One region of the Trichocoleus sp. ST-U2 genome, then DNA from elsewhere that is predicted to be linked to it. Evidence: predicted binding sites of a transcription regulator. Region 1 holds the regulator's gene; the other holds the start of a gene.
What was found. The regulator NtcA, encoded in region 1, controls nitrogen genes in cyanobacteria. The targets are predictions, from matches to a motif close to TTTGTANNNNNNNNTACAAA.
Positions count from the first base shown of each region.

Region 1 (11,351 bases):
AGGAAATTAATCAGCCAGATGAGCAAATTAATCTGGCAAAAGCTGCTCTGGACATTGCTCAGGAAGAATATCCAGACCTCGACCCGGATGAATACCTCAATGCCCTCGATACAATGGCAGCGGAGATACAAGAACGCCTACCTGCCCAACGATATCCCCTGCGGGTGATTCAAACTATCAATCAGTATCTTTACGACGACTTAGGTTTTACTGGAAATAACGAGAACTATTACGATCCCCGCAATAGCTTTTTAAATGATGTAATCGATCGGCGCACTGGCATCCCGATCGCCCTAGCGCTAGTTTATTTAGAAATTGCACGACGCATTGATTTTCCGATGGTTGGGGTGGGGATGCCGGGGCATTTCCTGATTCGCCCGCAGTTTGAGGATGTGGGAATCTTTGTGGACGCCTTCCATCGCGGCGAGATTCTGTTTGAGCAAGATTGCAGAGATAGACTTGCAAAGATTTACCAGCAATCTGTGCAACTGCAAGCGACTTTTGTAGAACCCGTGAGTTCTCGGCGCTTTTTGACGCGGATGCTGACAAATCTGAAAATGATTTACCTGAACCGCCAGGAGTTGCAAAAAGCACTCGCCACAGTGGAACGGATTTTGCTGTTGTTCCCAGACGCACCGATGGAATTGCGCGATCGCGGTCTTCTCTACTTCCAAATGGGTCGCTGGTCAGAGGCATCCCAAGATTTAAACATTTATCTGGCGATACTTCCCAATGCGGAGGATGCTGGGGTGATTCGCCAGTTACTGACACAAATCGAACACGATATCTATTAGTTATTCGCTACTTATTCGCGATCCATCTCTTCTGCGATTCGTTTGAGACGTCGCAATTGAGCTTGCATATCGGCTTTGGTTAAGGCGGCGGCGAAGGTATTAAAACCCCAACGCACTAAAGGACTGGGAATTTCAAACTCGAAGCGATTCAGCAGGCGCGTGCCCTTTCCCATTGCCTCTGACTGACATTCCCAGCGATCGCGTCCTTTAAAAAATCCTTCAAATCCCCACACAATTAGCCCCGGTTCTCGCTCCACAACCACCGTTTCGAGAGTCGGTTGCAATAGGGGAATTTGAATAATAAACCGACTTTGACTCCCCACATCCGTTCGCCACTCTCCGACGGGTTCACACCGCAACGCCGGATTCAGCCATCGATGCATCAAGGCATTGTCGGTAATGCAGCGCTCAACCACCGTTGCACTGGCATTGATTTGGATAGATTGCTCAAATACTTCAATAGGGGACATACTATACAGCTTACTGGGAGTGAACGCTACACAAACGCAAATCGGGAAGCACCGCTAAAAACCGCAAATATTCGACTTTTTTGGCTTATTTATCTATAAAGATAGATTAAAAACTTAGGTTGCTGGTCTATATCTATCTCATCCTGTTTTAGTCGGCTTTATATTCTCCAATGCAGTGGCTAGAGAATTTATCAGCGTAGGATAAGTCTTGGCATTCCTGCTAAGCAGCGTAACTTTTGTATATTTGCCCATCCGACGTTAACTCAGAACACCATGAATGGAACTTGGCAAGGAATTACACTCACTCTCTTTCGAGAGGTGCCACTCAGGTTGAACGGGTTGTTAGCGCAGAGTACACCCGTACCGGCGGCTGAAACCGCTCCGGCAACCAATAATTTTGCGTTTGACAATATTTTTTCAAACCTTGGACTGAATCTAGGCAGTTCGCTAGTGGATCTGATTAAGGCGATCCTAGCGTTAGTCGTTGGCTTGATCGTAGCTTCCCTGGCGGCGGCGGCGGTGCGAGGACTGCTGAATCGTACGGACATCGATAATCGTTTAGCAGCGTGGATTACAGGTCGCCAAGGTGCTGAAGATGGGCCGCCTGTGGAGAAATGGATCTCCAGCGTGGTGTTTTGGCTGATTATGCTCTTTGCCATCGTTGCTAGTTTACAGACTCTAAAACTAACAGCGGTTGCTGGTCCTCTTAACACTCTGTTAGAGCAAGTCACCCAGTTCATCCCCAAACTGGTCAGTGCAGCGATTCTTTTAGGAATTGCCTGGGTACTGGCAACTTTGACAAAGCTAGTGGTGACGCGGGGACTGCGGGCGCTGCGGTTAGACGAACGTTTGGGCGAGCAAACGGGAGGTCCGACACCGGGGGGTACGACGCCAGGGGGTACGACGCCAGGGGGTACGACGCCAGGGGGTACGACGCCAAGAACAAACCAGTATTCTCTGAGCGATACCTTAGGGAATGCTCTGTACTGGTTTATCTTTTTGCTATTTCTGCCGCTGATCTTAGATGCCCTACAGCTACAGCAGGCACTTGGTCCGGTTAATAACCTGCTAAATCAAATTTTGGCAGCTGTACCCAACATTTTGACGGCTATCGTCATCGGTGCAGCAGGCTGGTTACTGGCGCAGGTCGTGCGGCGGATTGTCACAAATCTGCTGACAGCAACCGGCACGGATCGGTTGGGAGCGAGGTTTGGAATTTCACGGGCAACCGGCGGACAGACGCTCTCTTGGCTAATCGGGACAATTGTTTTTGTCCTGATTTTAATCCCGACCGCGATCGCTGCTCTCAATGCTTTGGGAATTGCGGCAATTTCGGTTCCGGCGATCGCCATGTTGACCCAAATTCTCAACGCGATTCCGCTAATCTTTACAGCAGCGTTGATTCTAGGTCTCGCTTATGTGGTTGGACACTTTGTTGCCGAGTTAGTCACCAACATCCTTACCAGCGTCGGATTCAACAATATTTTCTACTGGCTGGGACTCCAACCTAGACCCTACACCCGCGCCACGCCAATTCTACCTGCGGCTCCAGAGGCACAAAGACCGCCTACAGGACAAGACACCGTCCTTCAGCAACCCACGCCTCCCACCCGCACCCCGTCAGAACTCGCCGGGATTGTGGTATTGGTTGGCATCATGCTGTTTGCGACAGTGGCAGCAACCAATATTCTGCAAATTCCGGCGTTGACTCTGTTGGTCAGCGGCATTGTGGTGATATTAGGTCGCATTCTCGCCGGTTTGGTGGTGTTTGCGATTGGTCTATATCTTGCGAACCTCGCCTTTAACTTGATTACCAGCTCCGGTACTCGCCAATCGCGGATACTTGGACAAACTGCTCGGATTGCGATTATCGCCCTGGTTTCAGCAATGGCGCTGCAACAGATGGGAATTGCTAGCGATATCGTTAACTTAGCTTTTGGTTTGTTGCTAGGAGCGATCGCAGTCGCGATCGCGCTTGCTTTCGGTCTGGGTAGCCGCGATGTTGCAGCTGGGCAAGTCCGCGAATGGCTGGCATCCTTTAAAGAAGATAAAACGCCTCGCTAATCACAAATTTTCTCGGTCAGTTAAAGTAGGGTGGGCATCCGTGTCCGCCCTTTTCAAATGTTCCTCACGCACCATCATTCCTTAGCACCTGCTTGCTTGAGCAAATCAATTATCTTGATGTATCCTTTGTAGTTGGCAATGTCTAGGGGTGAATTTCCCTGTTTGTCTCTTTCCTGTATGTTAGCCCCTTGGCTAATTAGCTTTTTGACATTATCAATATTATTTCTAGCGATAGCCAATAAGAGTTTTTCATTTATATTCTCGCTTTGCAGCAAAGATTCTTCCCAGTCTTTCCAAGACTCTTCTAATTCTTGCTTTTCCTCTATTTCTAATTCCTTTTCAATATCTTTAAGAGTAAAAATCAGGCGATTAAGTATCATTTTTTGCTTTTGATTTAGCAAGGTTTCATTAATTTTTTCAATCCGTCTGTAAAGAAAGTCTTCAAAACCTCTGTTTTGCAAGACACTTCTGGCTAGTCTGGGGAGAAAGTAACACAAAGCTTCATCTGAAATAAGCCAAGCATCACAAATCATCATTGAACATTGCTCGTCGCTCATTTCATTTTTGGAAAATTCACCAAAATCTTGCTGAATCGCTAAATATTCACCTTCAAGCACTCCTTTTTCTGGAAGAATAGGGATGAGTAACGGTTTTTTTAAGCCTGAGAAAGCTTGGTTAATATCTTCTAATAGAGAACTATATTTCATTTTGCGAATAAGCAATTGTGAAAATCGGGAATCTATCAAAACTTACTGGTTGTAAAACTACCATAATATGAATTAAAAGAAATACCTGATAGGCTAGATGTTGTAAAAGATAATTTGTAAATATATTTTAAAAAAATCTCTTGCACCTCTTCCTAGCAGTTTTCAGGGTGCTAGTAAACGACTTTAATATATACAAAACAAGTAGTTTGCTATAAGGATAATGAGTTAAAAAAAAACAAAATATCATTTTCAGTGGTTGATGATTTTGCAAGTTGAATTAGATAAATATCAAGGAAGAAAAAACGGTAGTGGTATAGAATCAGTAGTGATAAATCCACTTTCACCCCCTACCGTACAAGGCTTTGAGCATTGAATATCACTACCTGTTTACCACTACCGAAAAAACAAGCGATCGCTTGTTTTCAAAAATAGCGATCACTTGTTTTCAAAAATAGCGATCGCTTGTTTTAACTTACTAATTTTGCACTCAACTCATTCTTAATCCGATTCAAAATTGAGGCTTCATCCAGCGAAGTCAGAATGCGACTCACCACGGCTTTTGGGCCATCGGGACCCCAGGAAGCTCCATTCGCCAAGTAAGTTTTAGTGACTTGTCCAATCCCATAAGAAGAAACCCCAGAAACACCTGCCTGAGTCACAGCAACTGATAGATAGGGACCTAAAGACACTCCACCCGTTGCGGGTGCGGAGAGTCCTAAGAGACTTTTCAGAGAACTCAGTCCCAAAGTTGCCAAAAGTTCGCTAGCGCTAATTCCACCCATACTGATGGCAATTTTTTGTAGCAGTCCCACCGCTCCAGGTTGGGTCATGGGGATGCCGTAGAGTTTAGATAAAGTGAGAATCATTGCCACATCGATAACGGCACCGCTGAGGAGATCGACAACCGTAACTGGGTTGAGTGCGATCGCAACTGCCTTCGTCATCACCCCTTTCCAGATAATCTGATTCGCACTTTCATCGCGAATCTGCATCTTCCTAGCAATCATCTGTTCGTTCACATCATCGGCATACAGCATGGTGTTGAGCGCTACCAAAGCCTTGCCTTCCCGGTGCAAAATTTCCAAAATTTTCAGCTTCAAATCCAGGACTTGCGGCGATCCTGGTCGTCGCTGCACTGCCCTTGTTCCGTCAGGACGACGAACCGCCTGCGCCACCAGGGGAGAGGCAGCAACCATCACAATTTCATCCGGTGAGAGCAATTCCCGCACCCGTTCATCCCGAATTTTGCGGTAAATCGCCATCCGGTCGGCATCCGGATACTGGTCAATTTTGTTAAATACCAGCAACATCGGTTTACCGACTTCCCGCAATTGCGATAGTGCCTCGTATTCCACCTTGTTCATGTCGCCCGAAATGACAAACAGCAGCAAGTCTGCTTGTCTGGCAACTTGTCTGGCTAAGGTTTCGCGGGTTTCTCCGTCTACTTCGTCAATTCCAGGGGTGTCAATTAGCTCGATTTGGGAATTGCCCGCACTCGGCAGCGTGACTCGTAGGATATCGCTGACGCTTCCCGTCTCATTCTCCTGAGTCAGTTGCCAGCTGGCACCTTGATGGGTGCGGGTGACGCCATGAAGCGGTCCCGTTTCAAACACGTTCTGACCTAATAAGGCGTTCAGTACTGAAGATTTACCCCGTCCCACCATCCCAAAGGCGGCAATCTGGACGACCGATCGATCTAACTTCTCCAGCATCGTTGCCAAATCATTAATCTCGGATTCCAGTCCCGTCCGCTCTTGAGGAGTGAGATCCAGGTTATCTACCAAGTCTCGCAGAGCATTTTGCGCCTTTTTGTAATTCAGTTCTGCTTGGATGTCATCAAAGCTCAAAATGGCGTTATCTAGTTCCCGATCCAAATCTGTCGCGTCCGGGGTTTGTGAAGGGAACTGGCTGGCATTTGGGGTTCGGTCAGACGATAAACGACTCAAAATTGCACCTTTTTTGCTCAGATGTTACTCTTCTTTCATCCTAGTCAATACCGATCTAGTCTGGCACTTTCCATATCCAGAGGGATATTTTTACTCGGTTCGTGCCAGCTCAGTATCAGCTGTGAGAATGATGTTATCTCGAAGGCGATCGCAATAAGTTTAGTATTGTTGCTGAATGAAGGTATTTGATCGGCACAGCGATTGTGAGTTCTAAGCGTTTACCTCAAACTACTGCCCACGTCCGAATTACCCATCTTTCCTGGCAACGGGGCTTTCTGGCAGGGGAAGTCACGGCGGCGGAATATGAATGGCAGTTCCAGTGGTGTTTCCGACAGGGTCAATTGTCGGTGACACCCTCTTTGGGACGCGCTTTAATTCAGGAACCTCTGGGTCGATTTTTAGAACAGAAAGATTACCAGCTAGAGCCTGGAGGGGACTATGCGTTTACGATCCGGGCGGAACTTTAAAAGTTTTGAGTTTTGAGTTCAGTTTAAATTAAGAAAGTTAAGAATGACAGAGTTTCCTAGTTCCTCGTCTCTCGTTGCTTCATGTATCTTTCGATGAGGAGGATGGCAACAATGTCATCGATTGGTCGGGGTAGACTCCGCATCCCTTGGGGAATCAGGCGTCCTAAACCTTGGGGAGGGTACATTTGCCAATAGCGATCGCGTGCTTCCAATGTACTGTAGCGCTCATCTACCAGGACAATCGGCACCAACGTTGGGAATTGCTGAAGTTTCTTTTTCCAACTTTTGGAAGTGGTTTGATCGCCCATCACCAGAGTATCAATTGGGTACTCTTCACATAAGTCAAGGATCGTTGCGATCGCTGCTTCTGCTGGTACAACCTGGTGGTAATGCAGAGAATTGTCTTTCCCCACTACGGCTAAACCACACTTATCGCGCCCTGGATCGAACCCTAAAATCATCTGAATTGGCTAATTGCTAATTTACGAATGGTTAATTGCCATTAGTCATCATCTCATCACTCATGACTAATAAATTACATCCTCACCACAACTTCTCCGTCTTCAACTGCCTCCAAATTTAATTTCATGGGTCCGGCAATATAGGCGTCCTCTGCCACGACCGCTTTCAGAGAAATCGGCTTATTGTGCTTTTTCAACTGCTCGATAAACCGAATCAAGCTAACAATTCGATTGTCGCCAACCTGAACTGTATCGCCCAAAATCCCCGCGCGAGTGGCTCGGAACTGGGATGCTCCAAGCAGCAGGTCAATCCGCTGCCGAATTTGTTGGTCGGTCATGTTTGAAGGATCGGCAGATGTCGTTGCTACGACTTCACCAGTGCGGAATACAACTTGATTGGGTGCGGCGTCTGCAAAGACTTGTACCTGCTTTTCTCCCTGGACATAGTTCCCTGCCGAAAAAACTCGGACTACATAGTTTCGACCATCCTGAATCTGGTTGATCAGTTGCTCTACCTGTGCCTCTGTAATTTGCACGACCCGCTCGTTCGCCACCTTGTTGAGACCGGGTTGGGTCGCTTTAATCGCTGTCCGATTCGCTTCCCGTAACAGCTGCTCGATGACCTGTCGGGCTGCGGCTGGCTCGACAATACGAAAAACGCCAGCCGCCAGAACCTGACCGCGCAGCAGTGCCAGACTACCCTGACGCAAAGTTTGATAAGACTGGTAATACTGTTCTAAGGTTGCCACTTCCTGCTCTAGGGAAGCTTGTTGTTTTTCGAGTTCTTTAAGGCGATTTTCTCGCTGGGCAATCACCTCATCTCGTTGAGAAATTTTGTTGTCAAGTAGAGATAAGGCTTTGTCTCGCTGGGCAATTTGCTCATCGCGATCGCTCAGGCTCTTCCGAAAGGCAGCAAGTTTCTCATCAAGTTCGACAAGGGCTTGATCCCGCTTGAGAATTTGCTCATCGCGTTGGCTAATTGCTCGGTCTTGCTGGGCAATTTTTTGGTCGCGCTGAGTCACTTTCGCTTTGAATTCAGTAATTTCAGCTCTGACTTGATTTCGCTGCTGGAGCAATTCTTGGCGTTCTGCTTGAAGTTGTTGGATTTCGGAACGTAGCGTCTTGGCTTGCCCTGAGACAGATGTAAGCTGTTTTTGGGTTTGCTGAAAGCTGCTGGCAACCCGGGTCAGTTCGCTTTGAGTCTGATTTAGTTGCGCCTCCGTCTGGCCTTGTTTAGCCAGCGCAGCTGCCAAAGATCGATTAATCGCATCTAAGCGCTGCTGAGCGACAGATTGCTGGGTGCGAGCTTGAGCGAGTTCCTTCTCTACTTGCTCTTTTTGGGCGGCGGTTTTAGCAAGTTCGCTTTCGGTTTTCCGTTTCTGCTCGTTCGCTTTAGCAATATCCTTACTTGCTGTCTTGAGTTTTTTCTGCACTTCTTGGAGTCTAAAAACTCCAATCCGCAATTGTTCGCTTGTCGCAAAGATGATTGTCAGTGTTGAGGCAGAAATCGTTAGTCCCGTTAGAATCGTTACTAAAACAGCTGTTTTGCGGGGACGCAGATTGAACAACGACAGGCGTGCTTTTCCCACGCGCGTGCCAATGCGATCGCCTACCGTTGCGATGACGCTTCCCAACACTAAAATAGACAAAATCAGGAAGAGCGCACTGTCGGTCATTGTCTGCTACAGTCATTCCAGTTACAGCCTATCGCATCGCAGGCTAGAGAAAGGGTTAACAGGAATTAAAGATCGAAGGTGAAATCGGAAAGGTTAAAGGTTGCAAGGTTGAAAACTATCCGCTTAAAACCTGAGACCTTTTAACTGAACTCCCGACTAAATGTTAAAACTTGATAACTTGCTCGCGCTACCATGCCGTTTTAACCGACAACCTAACCGACAACCTGACCAAAGCCTCTAGCTGTTTTCAAGTAAACTGCTGACTCAGTGTAACTGGGTTGTGTACCGTAATTTTTTTCTTGTGGATAGAAATCATTTTTTCCTCCCGCAAATCTCCCAGTAAGCGGGTGACTGTTACCCTAGTGGAGCCAATTGCTTCAGCGATCGCTTGATGAGAAAGCTTCAGATCGATCGTAATTCCATTGGCGGTAGGAACGCCAAAATCACGGCACAGAATCAATAGAAAACTCACCAAGCGCGATCCCATATCTCGGTGAGCTAATGTCTCAATCATCATTTCTGTTTGCAAAATGCGCGAAGAAAGCCCTCGCAGCATCAACATCGATAGCTCCGGATTATCCTTGAGCGATTGCTCTACCTGATCGATCGGTGCCGAAAGCAGCTCCACTGGCGTAAATGCTACAGCGTGATAAAACCGATCCGAACGATGCCCTGTAATTAAGGACAGTACTCCAAAAACGCTGTTTTCTCGCAGCAGCGCCACGGTAATTTCTTCCCCAGCTTCATACACGCGAGACAGCTTTACTGCACCTTTGAGCAAAAAGTATACCCGTTCAGCCGGGTCTCCTGGGAAAAAGATCGTCTTGCCCCGCTCAAAAGTTTCCACCACGGGTGGAAACGCCCCACCTCCCAGTTGACGGAACACAGCTGCTAGCGGTCTATCTTGCGTCACTGCCACTTCCTTTTTCCTAAATGCTGCCCTACAGACTTCTGCAACTTTCTGTCGGAGGAACTTTAACCATAGCAAAACAACTATGAGAGTTTTCTGACATTAGACACAGATAAACTGACTTCCAAGCGGTTTTTGTGCTATTTGATACAAAATTTTAAAGTAGTTTCCCCGGCTACCTTCTTTAGTTCTCTCCCTGCTCAAGGCAAGTAAGATTATGACGGAAAATGTTGATATCTTGACAGTATCTGCGCTATCGGGTGGGATGCATGGTGAGTAAGGAGGCACGCTCCTTACCCGTACTAGACAGCCTTGCTCCGGGCGATCGCGATCTTGAATACTCCCCTAAATCGGATATCCTCTAATATTGCCTTCAAAATCGACATTTATGCTAGATTTAACCGGAAAAAACGCCCTTGTCACCGGCATTGCCAACAATCGATCGATCGCCTGGGGGATTGCTCAGCAACTGCACCAAGCGGGTGCGAATCTAGGAGTGACTTACCTGCCAGACGACCGAGGCCGCTTTGAAAAAAAAGTGGCAGAGTTGGTAGAACCCCTCAACCCCAGCTTATTTTTACCCTGCGATGTCCAGAATGAGACCCAAATTCAGTCTACATTTGACGCCATCCGCGATAAGTGGGGCAAGCTAGACATCCTGATCCATTGTCTTGCTTTTGCGAACAAGGAAGATTTATCAGGTGATTTTAGTACCACTACTCGTGCTGGCTTCACCCAAGCTCTAGAAATTAGTACCTATTCGCTGGTACAACTTGCTGGGTCAGCAAAACCACTGATGACAGAAGGTGGCAGCATTGTCACGCTGACTTATCTAGGCGGCGTTAAGGTGATCCCCAACTACAACGTGATGGGAATTGCCAAGTCTGGACTGGAAATGAGTGTCCGTTACCTGGCATCTGAATTAGGACCGCAGAATATTCGCGTGAATGCAATTTCGGCGGGTCCCATCCGTACTTTGGCATCGTCGGCGGTAGGTGGCATTCTGGATATGATCCATCACGTTGAGGAAGTGGCACCGCTGCGACGCACTGTAACTCAGAAAGAAGTGGGAAATGCGGCTGCTTTCTTGTGTAGCGATTTGGCAAGTGGCATTACAGGTCAGGTGCTGTATGTCGATGCGGGATACGAGATTATGGGGATGTAAAAAGAATCAAACATTAAAAATTAAAAATTAAAAAGCAAAGATTCTGCTAATTTTTAATTTTTAATTTTGCATTTTAAAGGCTTTCGCGTCTCCCAGATGCTCAGTAACGTAGGATAATAAACTTAACTTTATTTTCTTGAGTGAGCATCTGCGATGCAGGCACGCGATCGCCAATTTCCACCTTCTCCAAGCATTGAACAGCTTTTGTCTCCTCGCATGGCAAGGGTTCCCCGCAAGACGGGCGAAACGGATGTTATCGTCACCGTCAAATTAGACGGGAATGGCACTTGCAATGCCAAAACCGGCATTCCGTTTTTAGACCATATGCTGCATCAAATCGCCTCTCACAGCCTGATTGATTTGGATGTAGCCGCGACGGGAGACTTGGAAATTGATGACCACCATACCAATGAAGATGTGGGAATTACCCTAGGAATGGCGTTGCATCAAGCACTGGGCGATCGCAAAGGAATTGTCCGATTTGGGAATTTCCTCGCCCCTCTCGATGAAGCGTTGGTTCAGGTAGCGTTAGATTTTTCCGGACGTCCTCATCTGAGCTATGGCTTAGAGATTCCGACTCAGCGAGTCGGGACTTATGACACCCAGCTGGTGCGGGAATTTTTTGTGGCGTTGGTCAATCACAGCCAGATGACGCTGCACATTCGCCAACTAGATGGAATTAATTCGCACC
Region 1 covers NZ_JAMPJY010000023.1:57,766-69,116, reverse strand. The annotation lists gene NC996_RS16375 (SirB1 family protein) at 1-794, shown strand, start outside; gene NC996_RS16370 (SRPBCC family protein) at 806-1,264, opposite strand; gene NC996_RS16365 (mechanosensitive ion channel) at 1,538-3,328, shown strand; gene NC996_RS16360 (ankyrin repeat domain-containing protein) at 3,403-4,035, opposite strand; gene NC996_RS16355 (GTP-binding protein) at 4,503-5,909, opposite strand; gene NC996_RS16350 (DUF3146 family protein) at 6,185-6,448, shown strand; gene NC996_RS16345 (pre-16S rRNA-processing nuclease YqgF) at 6,505-6,909, opposite strand; gene NC996_RS16340 (DUF3084 domain-containing protein) at 6,984-8,585, opposite strand; gene ntcA (global nitrogen regulator NtcA) at 8,833-9,504, opposite strand; gene fabI (enoyl-ACP reductase FabI) at 9,884-10,660, shown strand; gene hisB (imidazoleglycerol-phosphate dehydratase HisB) at 10,814-11,351, shown strand, end outside.

Region 2 (11,351 bases), on a different contig from region 1:
TTCAATGCCGATCTGACACCCAGCAGCATGGGTTCTTCTAAACCGAGTGCCTGAAGCTGACGAGACCAAACCTCCCAGCTGATCCTGACTTCCGGTTCCGCCGCCTGAATCAAATAAGCCAGCAACCGCTGTAGTTTACTTTGTTGCTGGGGCGTTAGCTGAGGCTGGGAATCCTCCGCTAGCTTTGCATCGGTTTCTTGATTAAGGTTGCTGACAATTTGCTGCCAGTCTTGTTTGTCGCACCCTTCGGGTTGGTCTACCGTCAGAGAAATGCTAATTTTTTGGTCTGAACCAGCGTTGAGGTGCGTAACTTGGGCACGTACACCGAGAAAGCCCAGCCACTGGGCAATCGTCCCAATCAGTGTGGAACGAGTTGCCTGACAGCTAGCGAGTAACCGGATTTGAGTGCGAACCATTGGGCGCACGATTTGCGAAAGCATAGTTTACAAAATTGCCTCGATTATTATCTGGTTATTAACGCTTCATCTGCATTGGGTGCTGTTACCAATCAGACTTTTCTCACCTTACATTTTGCACCGGGAAACTTCTTCCCTACAGGTGTAGGTTTTTGACGATTTGGGAGCGTTAAATATTCAAAACTTACCCTTATAAGGAGGAGTTGGGGGAGAGGTTCGTGGATTTCTGGCGAAACAGATGAGTATGTTCAGGATCGTACAGACGCGAACGACGTTTCGCTGTCGCCAAAGACTCTGGCGTATTTTCCACCGTCCCCAAGGCGGGACTAATCACATAAAGCGTCGTCCGAATCAAATTTTCCTGCTGCGTCACAGTTGCCATTTGATCCAAAGGAACCAGGAAGATTTTCTCATCAGGCCAACCGACTCGAAAGCAAATCGCCACAGGTGTATCGGCGGGGTAGTGCTGCATCAGTTTCGCTTGCGCGTCTTCGACGTGACGCGCCGCTAGATAAAGGCATAAACTTGCCTGATGCGCTGCTAGGGAGGCTAATTCTTCTCGTTCCGGCACCGCTGAAGCGCGTCCGCTAATCCGGGTGAGGATAATCGTCTGCACCAGTCCTGGCACCGTTAGCTCAACTTTGAGCTTGGCGGCGGCTGCCTGGAAAGCACTGATGCCGGGGACAATTTCAAAAGGAATGTCAGCCTCTGCCAAGGCTTGCATTTGCTCAAAGACAGCACCGTAGAGGCTGGGGTCGCCAGAGTGGAGGCGGATCACAGATTTATGCGATCGCACTCGTTCAATCATCACTGGCAGAATTTCTTCGAGGGTTTTATTCCCGGTGCGAATAATTTCCGCATCCGCACGCACCCCCTGCAAAATTTGCACCGGCACCAGAGAATCGGCAAATAAGATTACATCCGCAACCGCGAGTAGTTTCTGCGCCTTAACCGTCAATAAATCTGGATCTCCCGGCCCTGCACCGACAATGTAAACGGCTGGTGCCAGGGGAGACAATGATTCGCCAATAAATTTAGTCGCCAATTCAGACAAACCTCTTCTAGAGTGTGTAACTTATCAGTCATCTGTTGATCGTTCTGCAATTTTGACAAAATTGCAGATTGCTTCTGATTCCCGTACAGCGGTACCTATCTGCGCCTACCGAGTCAAAAAAATTAAATTGATTACGGACACTTTCCGGATTCGTTCCACTTCCCCGGTAATTAAGGAATGGTAGATGCACCCTGGTTTTGCTCTAGAGTTTGACTCTAGAGCATTTTTTTTGGGATTTTTTTGGGAATAATTTCTCCTGAAACCTGGCTTTTTCTACCAATTCACTTGATTAACGCGACACTTCAACTCTCAAAGCCCGATCGGAAAGACGGTTGAGGCATCTGAGGTGTAATCTCACCCCCGTGAAATGGGATGATTCATCGTTGGGCATTCTCGCTGGAAGCATTCTCATGACTAGAGGCTGACACGACATCTGGCAGAGAACGACGCAACAAATAAACCCAAGCCAGACCCGCCAATCCCAACGCCATTCCCAGCAAACTGATCGCTTGTGCCATTCGCAACGGCCCCAGCATCAAGCTATCGGTGCGTAACCCCTCAATCCAAACGCGACCGGCGCTATAAGCCACCATGTAAACCAAAAACAGCGTACCTGCCTTGAGACGTGGTCTCTTCAAATCCCGAAAAAACAAGGTCATCAGCAACCCAAACACCATTAAATTCCAAAGAGATTCATAGAGAAAGGTGGGATGGAAGTAGGCAAAATTTTGGTAATCGGGCGGACGGTTCTCGACCGGAATCAACAGTTTCCAAGGCAAATCGGTAGGTGCCCCGAAGGCTTCAGAATTGAAGAAATTGCCCCAACGCCCGATGGCTTGACCCAAAATGACAGAGGGCGCGACTAAATCGGCAAGTTGCCAAAAAGAGATTTTTTGGATTCGGGCAAAAATCAAAGCTGCCAAAGTGCCACCGATGATCGCCCCATGAATGGCAATGCCTCCTTTCCAGATGGCAATGATGTCACCCGGTCTTTGGGCGTATTGTTCCCACTCAAACAAAACATAGTAGAGTCGGGCACTGGGAATCGCCGCTACAACTAGCCAGAGTGCGAAATCGCCCGGTATATCTGGGTTGATGTGACGGCGGGACGCCAGATATCGAGAAAGGGTGACGCCAATTAATACGGCTGAGGCAATTAATAGACCGTACCAGCGAATGGTAAACGGTCCCAGCTCAATGAGGATTGGGCCTGGAGAGGTAAATTCAAATGCCAAAGGCAGAGAGGAAATATCAAGAAGCATCGGCTTTGATTGAGTTCCAGCGTAGCCCGGACAAGACTCGCTGCTAGCACTTCATAGTTTATCGAATGCTTGATTCAAGTCTTGCATAGCAGCAGCTAGATCGCGATCGCTCACACGCCTCTAGCCAATTCTCAGTCCCCTGGTCTCAGTTCCCTGGAAATCTGGACACGCTGACACCCCTTTCAAAGGGCAATCAACATTCAATCAATCAAATTACTGCTGACCCTTGCAAAAATTGTCAAATTGTGCAAGCAAACAAGTTTCACGATCGCAAGCAGCAAGATTAAGACAAATAGCGGTAGCGAGTACCGATCCGATAGATAGATATTGATATTGCAACTGTACTTATATACGACCGTGATGGCAGCATTCGCGGAACCATCACGCTGAGATCGAACAGAGATGACTGAAGACCGAATTACTCAAAATCCTATCGTTAAAAATCGTAATCTGCGCCTAAATCAGCGTTCATCTATGCACCTGCCGCGCAGCCTGAGTGCCTTAGAAACTTGGGGTTTTGGGTTCACAGGTCATCTAGCCTGGATTGGCACAGCCCCGCTAATTCATGCAGCATTAGGCTCATCTGCCATCTTTGTGTGGTTGCCCGCAGCGATTGTGGGGATGCTGCTGAACCTGCAAGTGAAACGCTTAGGGGAACACTGGCCTGAAATATCGGGAGGAACTCCAAATTACACGACTAAGTTACTCAAAAACTATCCCGGTCTAGCTCGTTATGCGGCGATCGCGTACTTCATCGGCTGGGCAGGATATCTGCCAATCAACCCAATTATCCTGACGAATCTCATCAAGACTAATCTAGAACCTTTAGGGATTGATTGTCCGGAAACGGCTCTGAAAATAGGATTCACGCTGATTGCTTATATTGTCGCGTTCAGCGGCACGCGAGCTTTAGCAATCTTGCACACGTTTTTCATTCTTCCAGCAGTCGGATTCTTATTGGTGTTTTGTCTTCAAGGTCTAGGATGGTTAGCCTTCTCGCCCGCGAGTCCCGGATTTTTTCCTAGCACCTGGTCAACCTTAAACTTTGTGGATTGGGCAAAGTGGTCTTTTTTCGCAATCTACATTGCCTACGCCTGCGAGACAGCCTCCGCATTTGTCGCCGACAGCCGACGCCCTGGAGAAACGCTGCGATTTCTCAGCTTGGCAGCTTGGCTAATGCCGCCGGTCATTCTGGGCGGTTCTTGGGTACTCATGCGCTTGGCAACTGTACCAGACTTGGGCGAAGACACGTTCTTGAACTTTTTCACAGCAGCAAAGCCCTTCTGGGGCGAGTCAGCTTCCTTAATCGTGACCCTCCTGATCGTCTCTAGCTGCCTTCTCGCTTGCGCGACTGCGGTTTCTAATTCTCCCCGCATTTTGTACCAACTTGCCCTAGACGGACACCTTTCACCCGTCTTCGCGGTCGTCTCCCGGCAAGGCGTTCTGCAACCTGCCCTAATATTTTCCCTTGGCATCAGCTTGATCTATTTGCTTTGGGGAGATATTTCTCGAATTGTGGTAGTAACGGGTACTGGCTATCTTGTCGCCATTATGTCAATCCAGCTGGGCTTGTGGTTGCAGCGAGGCAAACCCGAAGTGCGCTGGCCTTGGTGGTCGCTGGGCTTCTTCGCCCTCGAGGCGGTTGTTCTGGTAGTGGGGGGTTTAAGTTGGAGCTGGCAAGATGTGCTAGTTGGGCTGCTGTCTCCGATCGCTGTTTTGGCTTGTGATGCAGCGATTCGTCGGATCGCATTTGAGCCTTTCCACCCAGCCTGGTGGATTGAGCGTTACCGGGTGAAAAGCTTTCAGGTCAAAGATTTTGTTGCCTTTCAGGTGATCGTCCTGATTCTATTGGTTTGTAGTGCGACGGCGATCGCCTGGGTGCTTCGGAACGGGATTGGGCAGATTTCTGGGAATGCCAGTAACAATCTTTTAGTCATTTTGCTGATGACGCTCGCTTTTGTAGCGATCGCAGTTGCCTGCTGGACTAGCTTGCCTCAAGTGGCTGCGATCGCTGAAGCACGAGAACACGCGGAAAATCTTTTTATCACTGCCCTAGACACGGTTCCGGATACCATTCTCGTTTTGGATGAGGGCGGCGCGATTCGTCAAGCCAACCCAGCCGCTGTTGCCCTTTTCGAGATGGACGCTCATCAGCTGATTGGGCGTCGCCTCAACGATTTCCTCTCTGGGTTAGCTGGGTCGCCTGAGATTTGGCAAAGTCGCAGCGAACAGACATTCCGGCAGGATGAAACGAGCTTACGCACGATCGAGGTGACGCTTTCCCACCGCTCAAATCGCCAACTTCAAGAATATATTGTCATCCTACGCGACATCACGGAGCGCAAGCTCTCAGAAGAAACATTACAGCAATCGGAAGAGACTGCTAGAAAGCAAGCGATCGCTCTAGAACAAACCCTGCGAGACCTGCGGCAAACCCAAGCTCAATTAATTCAAACTGAGAAAATGTCTAGCCTCGGTCAACTCGTTGCGGGTGTTGCCCATGAGATTAATAACCCTGTCAACTTCATCTACGGAAACCTGACCCATGTGGGTAACTACACTCAGGATCTTCTCGGTTTAGTTAACTTTTACCAGCAGGGTTATTCCTACACTGATCCAAACATTCAAGGCTTGGTTGAAGAGATCGATCTTGATTTTCTAATTGAGGATTTGCCGAAAACTTTGTCTTCGATGAAAGTAGGGGCAAACCGCATTCGGGAGATTGTTCTGACTTTGCGTAACTTTTCTCGGTTAGATGAAGCCGAGATGAAACCTGTCAACATTCATGAGGGAATCGATAGTACCCTCGTGATTTTGCACAATCGCCTCAAGCATAAACCAGAGTTTCCGCCGATTCAGGTTATCAAGCAATATGGCAACTTGCCGCTGGTGGAATGTTATGCCGGACAAATGAATCAGGTATTTATGAATATCTTGAATAATTCGATTGATGCTTTGCAGGAGCAAGATAAAGCGCGAAGCTCAGAAGAAATTAAAAAGAAACCCAGCACTTTAACAATTTCTACCCAACTTTTAGACAAGAATTGGGTGAGAATCGGGATTAAAGATAATGGGCCGGGGATGAGTGCAAGTGTCCTAGGGCAACTGTTTGACCCGTTCTTTACAACAAAACCAGTCGGTCAAGGCACTGGACTGGGTTTATCGATTAGCTATCAAATTGTTGTAGAAAAGCATGGCGGAAAGATGAAGTGTCTATCTCGACCTGGGGAAGGTGCAGAGTTTCAAATTGAGATTCCGATCGGGCAAACTTATAAAGTGAACCCCAGCGTCGATCGAGAGGTTCTAGGATAGAGATCCTAGCTAAAACTTTTGATTATTTATGTCTGCTACGTCCCGCTCTCAGGTTCAGTCTTCTACAGACAGTCAGCATCAAAATCAGTTTGATGAAACTGCTCCCGTTGCTAAACAGGGGGTAACGAATAAAAACCCAGCCAGAACGATTCCTCCTCTTTTAGGGGCAAATTTAGCTGAATTAACCCAATGGGTGCTTGCTCAAGGACAACCGGCTTATCGGGGACAGCAACTGCATCAGTGGATTTATGAAAAAGGAGCGCGATCGCTTTCCGAAATTACTGTATTTTCTAAGCAGTGGCGCGACCAAGTAGCAGATGTCCCGATTGGACGCTCTACGATACATCATCGTTCTGTTGCTCCAGATGAGACGGTGAAGTATCTGCTGCGGTTGGCAGATGGTCAAATTATCGAAACAGTCGGTATTCCCACAGAAAAGCGCCTCACGGTGTGCGTATCTTCCCAGGTGGGTTGTCCGATGGCTTGCGACTTCTGCGCTACGGGGAAGGGAGGTTTTACCCGCAATCTCGCACGTCATGAAATCGTCGATCAGGTGTTAACGGTTCAGGAAGACTTCAAGCGACGAGTCAGCCATATTGTATTTATGGGGATGGGCGAACCTTTACTGAATACGGTAAATGTTCTGGGAGCGCTAGAGATCCTGAATAAAGATGTGGGAATTGGACAGCGTTCGATTACGCTCTCCACTGTGGGAGTACGCGATCGCATCCTCGATTTAGCGCAACATCACTTGCAAATCACCCTTGCAGTTAGCCTCCACGCACCCAATCAGGCACTTCGGGAAAAACTTATCCCTACGGCTCAGCGATATCCCCTGGAAGATTTGTTAGCAGAATGTCGGGAATATGTTCAATTAACAGGTCGCAGATTGACATTTGAATACGTCCTGCTTGCGGGTGTGAACGATCTTCCCCAACACGCGAATGAACTTGCATCCCGCCTGCGGGGATTCCAAACTCACGTCAATTTAATTCCCTACAATCCTATCCACGATGCTGACTATCAGCGTCCGGATTCTACTCGGATTCAAGCTTTTGTGGCAGCTCTGAAAAAACAGCATATTGCTGTTAGCGTTCGCTACTCTCGTGGTTTGGAAGCCAATGCTGCTTGCGGACAACTTCGAGCTTCTAAATAATTCAGTAAAAGCAATTCTTTGAGGATTGCTTCTACAGACGGCTTGCATCAAGACCGGGTGCGTATGCTTCGATTACTCTCCCGGTTCGAGAACAAGTCACCATCAAGTAGTCACAAGTGCGGCATTGTGTCCGCGTTAGCTGGCTGCTAGAAATGTAATGTCGTTCACCCGGACTGCCACAGTTAGGACACCGAATTGCTTGGACGAGCTGCATTGTTAAAGTTTTCATGTCATTAAGTTTTTTAAAACAAGAGAATTGCTAGATTTGACACCGATACTATCCGGTGAAAGTGTAGCTAAAGTAACAAATTAGCCAAATGCAATGGGGGAAAAATCAATTTACCTTTCTAGACTATTATGGCAACCTTTTTGATAATTATCCATAATCAATTGGATGATTATAATGAATCATTCTTTGGGAATATGCGTCTATCTAGCTTTGATCCCCATTGTGAACTTATGCAAATGCGGGAGGTTTGCACAGGCATTTAACATTGTTTAGATATTTCTGATATGGTAATTGTGTAAAGTTTGGTGGCTTTCTGACAAAGATTTATAGAAGTTATCAACACCTGTCAGAATTAAATTTACAACTAAAATAAAATTCTCTAAGAAAATTTTATTTGCTTATAATATTTAATATTTTTTTTAGCATCAGTCTTTAGATATATTTCATTTTTCACAAGAGAGGCTTGAGCGAGAAGCTGGGATCTGCGATCGCTCTGATGAAACGTAAAGGATGCCAAAAAAAGCGATTCACCCTCAAGAGCAAATCGCTGACCGTTAAGGATTGAGATTAAATCCGGTTAATCGCGCCTCCCATTAGAAGCACCTCCTCACTCCGGCTCCCCTCTCCGTGAAGGTCGAGGGTCTGGGGGTGAGGTTCTATCAAGCCAATTTAAAAAGTCAGTTGACGCGCCGTACTATCGTCAACAAAACGCTGTTCGCCAACACCCACTAGCTGCACGATAGTTTCGCGGCTGGGTGGCGTCCAATTGCCCTCTCGCGCTGGAATTTCAACCACCGTTTGTTGCCCTTGGGAATCAACGCGGTAAGTTGTAGTGGCAAAAGTACCCGTTTGATATTCAAACGTATGCCCATCATCTTCATAGAGCCTAAACTCGCCCTCTCCAGGCCAGATGCGGAGAGTGAGTTCGTCAATGAGACGCTCATCCGTGTATTGCATCACCGGCTGCATGGGGATAATCGCTCCCGCACGCACATATAGCGGCATTCGCTCTAACGGTGCATGCGCTAAGATATGCGTCGCGCCTTGGTAACGTTCTCCTGTCCACCAGTCGTACCAAGTGCCTTCGGGAAGATACACGGCCCGGTATTCTACCCCTGGTCGATAGATGGGTGCTGCCATTAGGGAAGAACCGAGCAATACTTGGTCGTAGAGTTTATAGGTTTTCGGGTCGTTAGGAAAATGATAGAGTAAGGGACGCAAAATTGGTGCGCCAGTAGTTGCGGCTTCCCAGAAAAGCGTGTAAACGTAGGGCAATAGCTGGTAGCGGAGATTAATATATTCGCGGCAGATAGCTTCAACGCGATCGCCAAAAACCCAAGGTTCGTGTCTTGCCGTACTCATTGCCGAGTGACCGCGCATCAATGGGTAAAGCATTCCCACTTGCATCCATCGGGCAAATAATTCCGCCGTGGCGTTGCCAGCAAAACCGCCAATATCCGAACCGACAAACGCCACACCCGATAGTCCCATATTGCAGAGCATCGGCAGGGACATCTCCAAATACTCCCACAGCGATTGATTATCGCCCATCCACACCGACGACCAACGCTGAATTCCGGCAAAACCGGAACGTGTCAGCACAAACGATCGCTCTGTAGGACGCAGCCGCTTCAGTCCTTCGCAAGCCGATTGAGCCATTGATTGCCCGTACAGATTGTGCGTTTCGGCATGGGTAGTGCGTTCTTCCGGCGAACCCTGGGGCGCATCTAAGGGAAAGGATATTTTATTCCCCGGATCGCCAAACGGGCGATCGTCTATCGCCGGTTCGTTCATATCGTTCCAGATACCCGCAACGCCGACTTCAGTTAGGCTTTTGTGCAAGTCGCCCCACCACTGGCGCACTTCCGGACGCAGAAAATCGGGAAATACTGCTTTGTCGGGCCAAACGTAGCCGTGGAATAGCTCACCCTCTGCCTTACGGATAAAATAGTCATTTTCTATCCCTTGGTCGAAGACGTGGTAATCGGCTTCCGGCTCGTACTTGACGCCTGGATCGATAATTGTCACCGTCTTGAAGCCATCCTGCCCCAAGTCACTGACCAATTGGGCAGGGTCGGGGAACCGTTTGGGACTCCAGGTAAACACCCGGTAGCCCTTCATGTAGTCAATATCAAGATGAATCACATCGCAAGGGATGCGACGGTTGCGGAATTCCTGGGCAAGTTCTCGCACCACGTCCTCAGATTCGTAACTCCACCGGCATTGGTGATAACCAAGCGACCATTTCGGCGGAAGTTGCATTCGACCTGTTAGTTGGGTGTAGGTGCTAAGAATTTGCGCCGGTTCCGGGCCGTAAATGATGTAATAATCCAGTTCATCGCCCCGCGTTTCCATCCGATAGACGCCCGGTTGTTCCGCACCAATGTCGAACTGGCTCCAAAAAGTGGTGTTGAAGAAGATACCGTAGGCGAGTTCTGGACGTAGCGCTATGAAAAATGGAATCGCCTGGTACATTTCATCGGTAAATGAACTGTAATCCAGGGCGTCAACTGTCCAGTTTGTTTGGACTTCGCTGAGTTTATCGAGTAGCTTGGTGCGTTCGCCAAAACCGTAGAAATGTTCATCAGCTTCGATGCGCTTCCAGGCAGCGATCGCGCCCATCCGTCCAGCCATCCCCATTCCAGTGTCTTGCGCGAAAGGTCGCCCGGTTTTATCAAAACACTCGATCCGACACCCTTGGCGGTGGATGTACACGCGCATCTGCTCGGTTTCGATTTCTAGCGCTGCGTCAGTCTCCCGAACTTGGAAGGGGACGACTGACCATTCTGCATCATCCAAGGTCACTGCCCACGAACGACGCGGCATCAATTCCCCATTCGGTGCCCAGCGCACTCGGACTAAGTTCGGTGCCAGGATGCTAATTGCAAGGCGCGAATTCTCACAATCGCCGTAGATTCCTCGATCGTGGCGTTCTATGGTTTTTAGCGTTCCAATTGTTGACCAAGATGTCCCTGTCGTAGGCAGTTTTCCAAAATATTGCGGCATCACCCCTCCCGGTAAACTGTGAATTTGAGTAGAAGCGATTGATAAATTGCCCCTACAGCTAGCGATCGCTAATGAGCAAAATGCTTTTACTCACCTCGATCCAGCTTGTAACAGTTGATCGGCTGCGGCTTCTTCCAGGGGGAAGGTTTTGCTGCGGTGAAGCTGGGGTGGAAGAAGTCCGTTTAACATAGATCAGGACTTACGCTCTCGTTATGGAAAAACGAACCGCCAAGGACGCCAAGGACGCGAAGGAATAAGAGTTTTAGAGAGTTATTGCGTAAGTCCTCATAGGTGTCAGCATCAATTTAAAGCGTATGGGATATGATTGCGCGATCGCGTTAGCGAAGCGAGGCGTTAGCCTAGCGCTGAAGGCTGCTGCCGAGAACATCGGCGGTTATCCCCGCCCAACTGATGCACAATCTAGACTTGAAGAAGTTTTTTGGAGAAAACTGCTGATGAAATTCACGCGCCGCGAATTTATCATGGTCTCTACGCTGGCGGCAGGGTTTGCCGTAGCAGTTCGCCCCATTTCTGCCCAAGTCATCACGACCGATAAGAAAGGCTTGGTGGCGGGTGAAGTGAAGATACCCGTAGAAGATGGGCAAATCCCCGCTTATCGGGCGATGCCTGCCAGAGGTAAGAATTTCCCCGTCGTGCTAGTTGTGCAGGAAATCTTTGGCGTCCACGAACATTTGCAAGATATCTGCCGCCGCTTTGCGAAACTAGGTTATTTAGCGATCGCGCCGGAACTCTATGCGCGTCAAGGCGATGTTTCCCGGATGAGCGATATTCAAGAAATTATCACCAAAGTTGTCTCTAAAGTCCCCGATGCTCAAGTGATGTCAGATTTGGATGCAACGGTTGCTTGGGCAGCCAAGTCCAGTAAGGGCAACACTGATAAACTGGGAATTACAGG
Region 2 covers NZ_JAMPJY010000063.1:5,550-16,900, reverse strand. The annotation lists gene NC996_RS25825 (hypothetical protein) at 1-440, opposite strand, end outside; gene cobM (precorrin-4 C(11)-methyltransferase) at 607-1,461, opposite strand; gene lgt (prolipoprotein diacylglyceryl transferase) at 1,848-2,732, opposite strand; gene NC996_RS25810 (ATP-binding protein) at 3,135-6,044, shown strand; gene rlmN (23S rRNA (adenine(2503)-C(2))-methyltransferase RlmN) at 6,073-7,200, shown strand; gene NC996_RS25800 (replication restart DNA helicase PriA) at 7,232-7,414, opposite strand; gene NC996_RS25795 (glycoside hydrolase family 31 protein) at 8,099-10,435, opposite strand; gene NC996_RS25790 (dienelactone hydrolase family protein) at 10,888-11,351, shown strand, end outside.
Region 2: NC996_RS25800 (replication restart DNA helicase PriA) is a predicted target of NtcA. The motif match lies at 7,490-7,509, and genes of this name have one in related genera.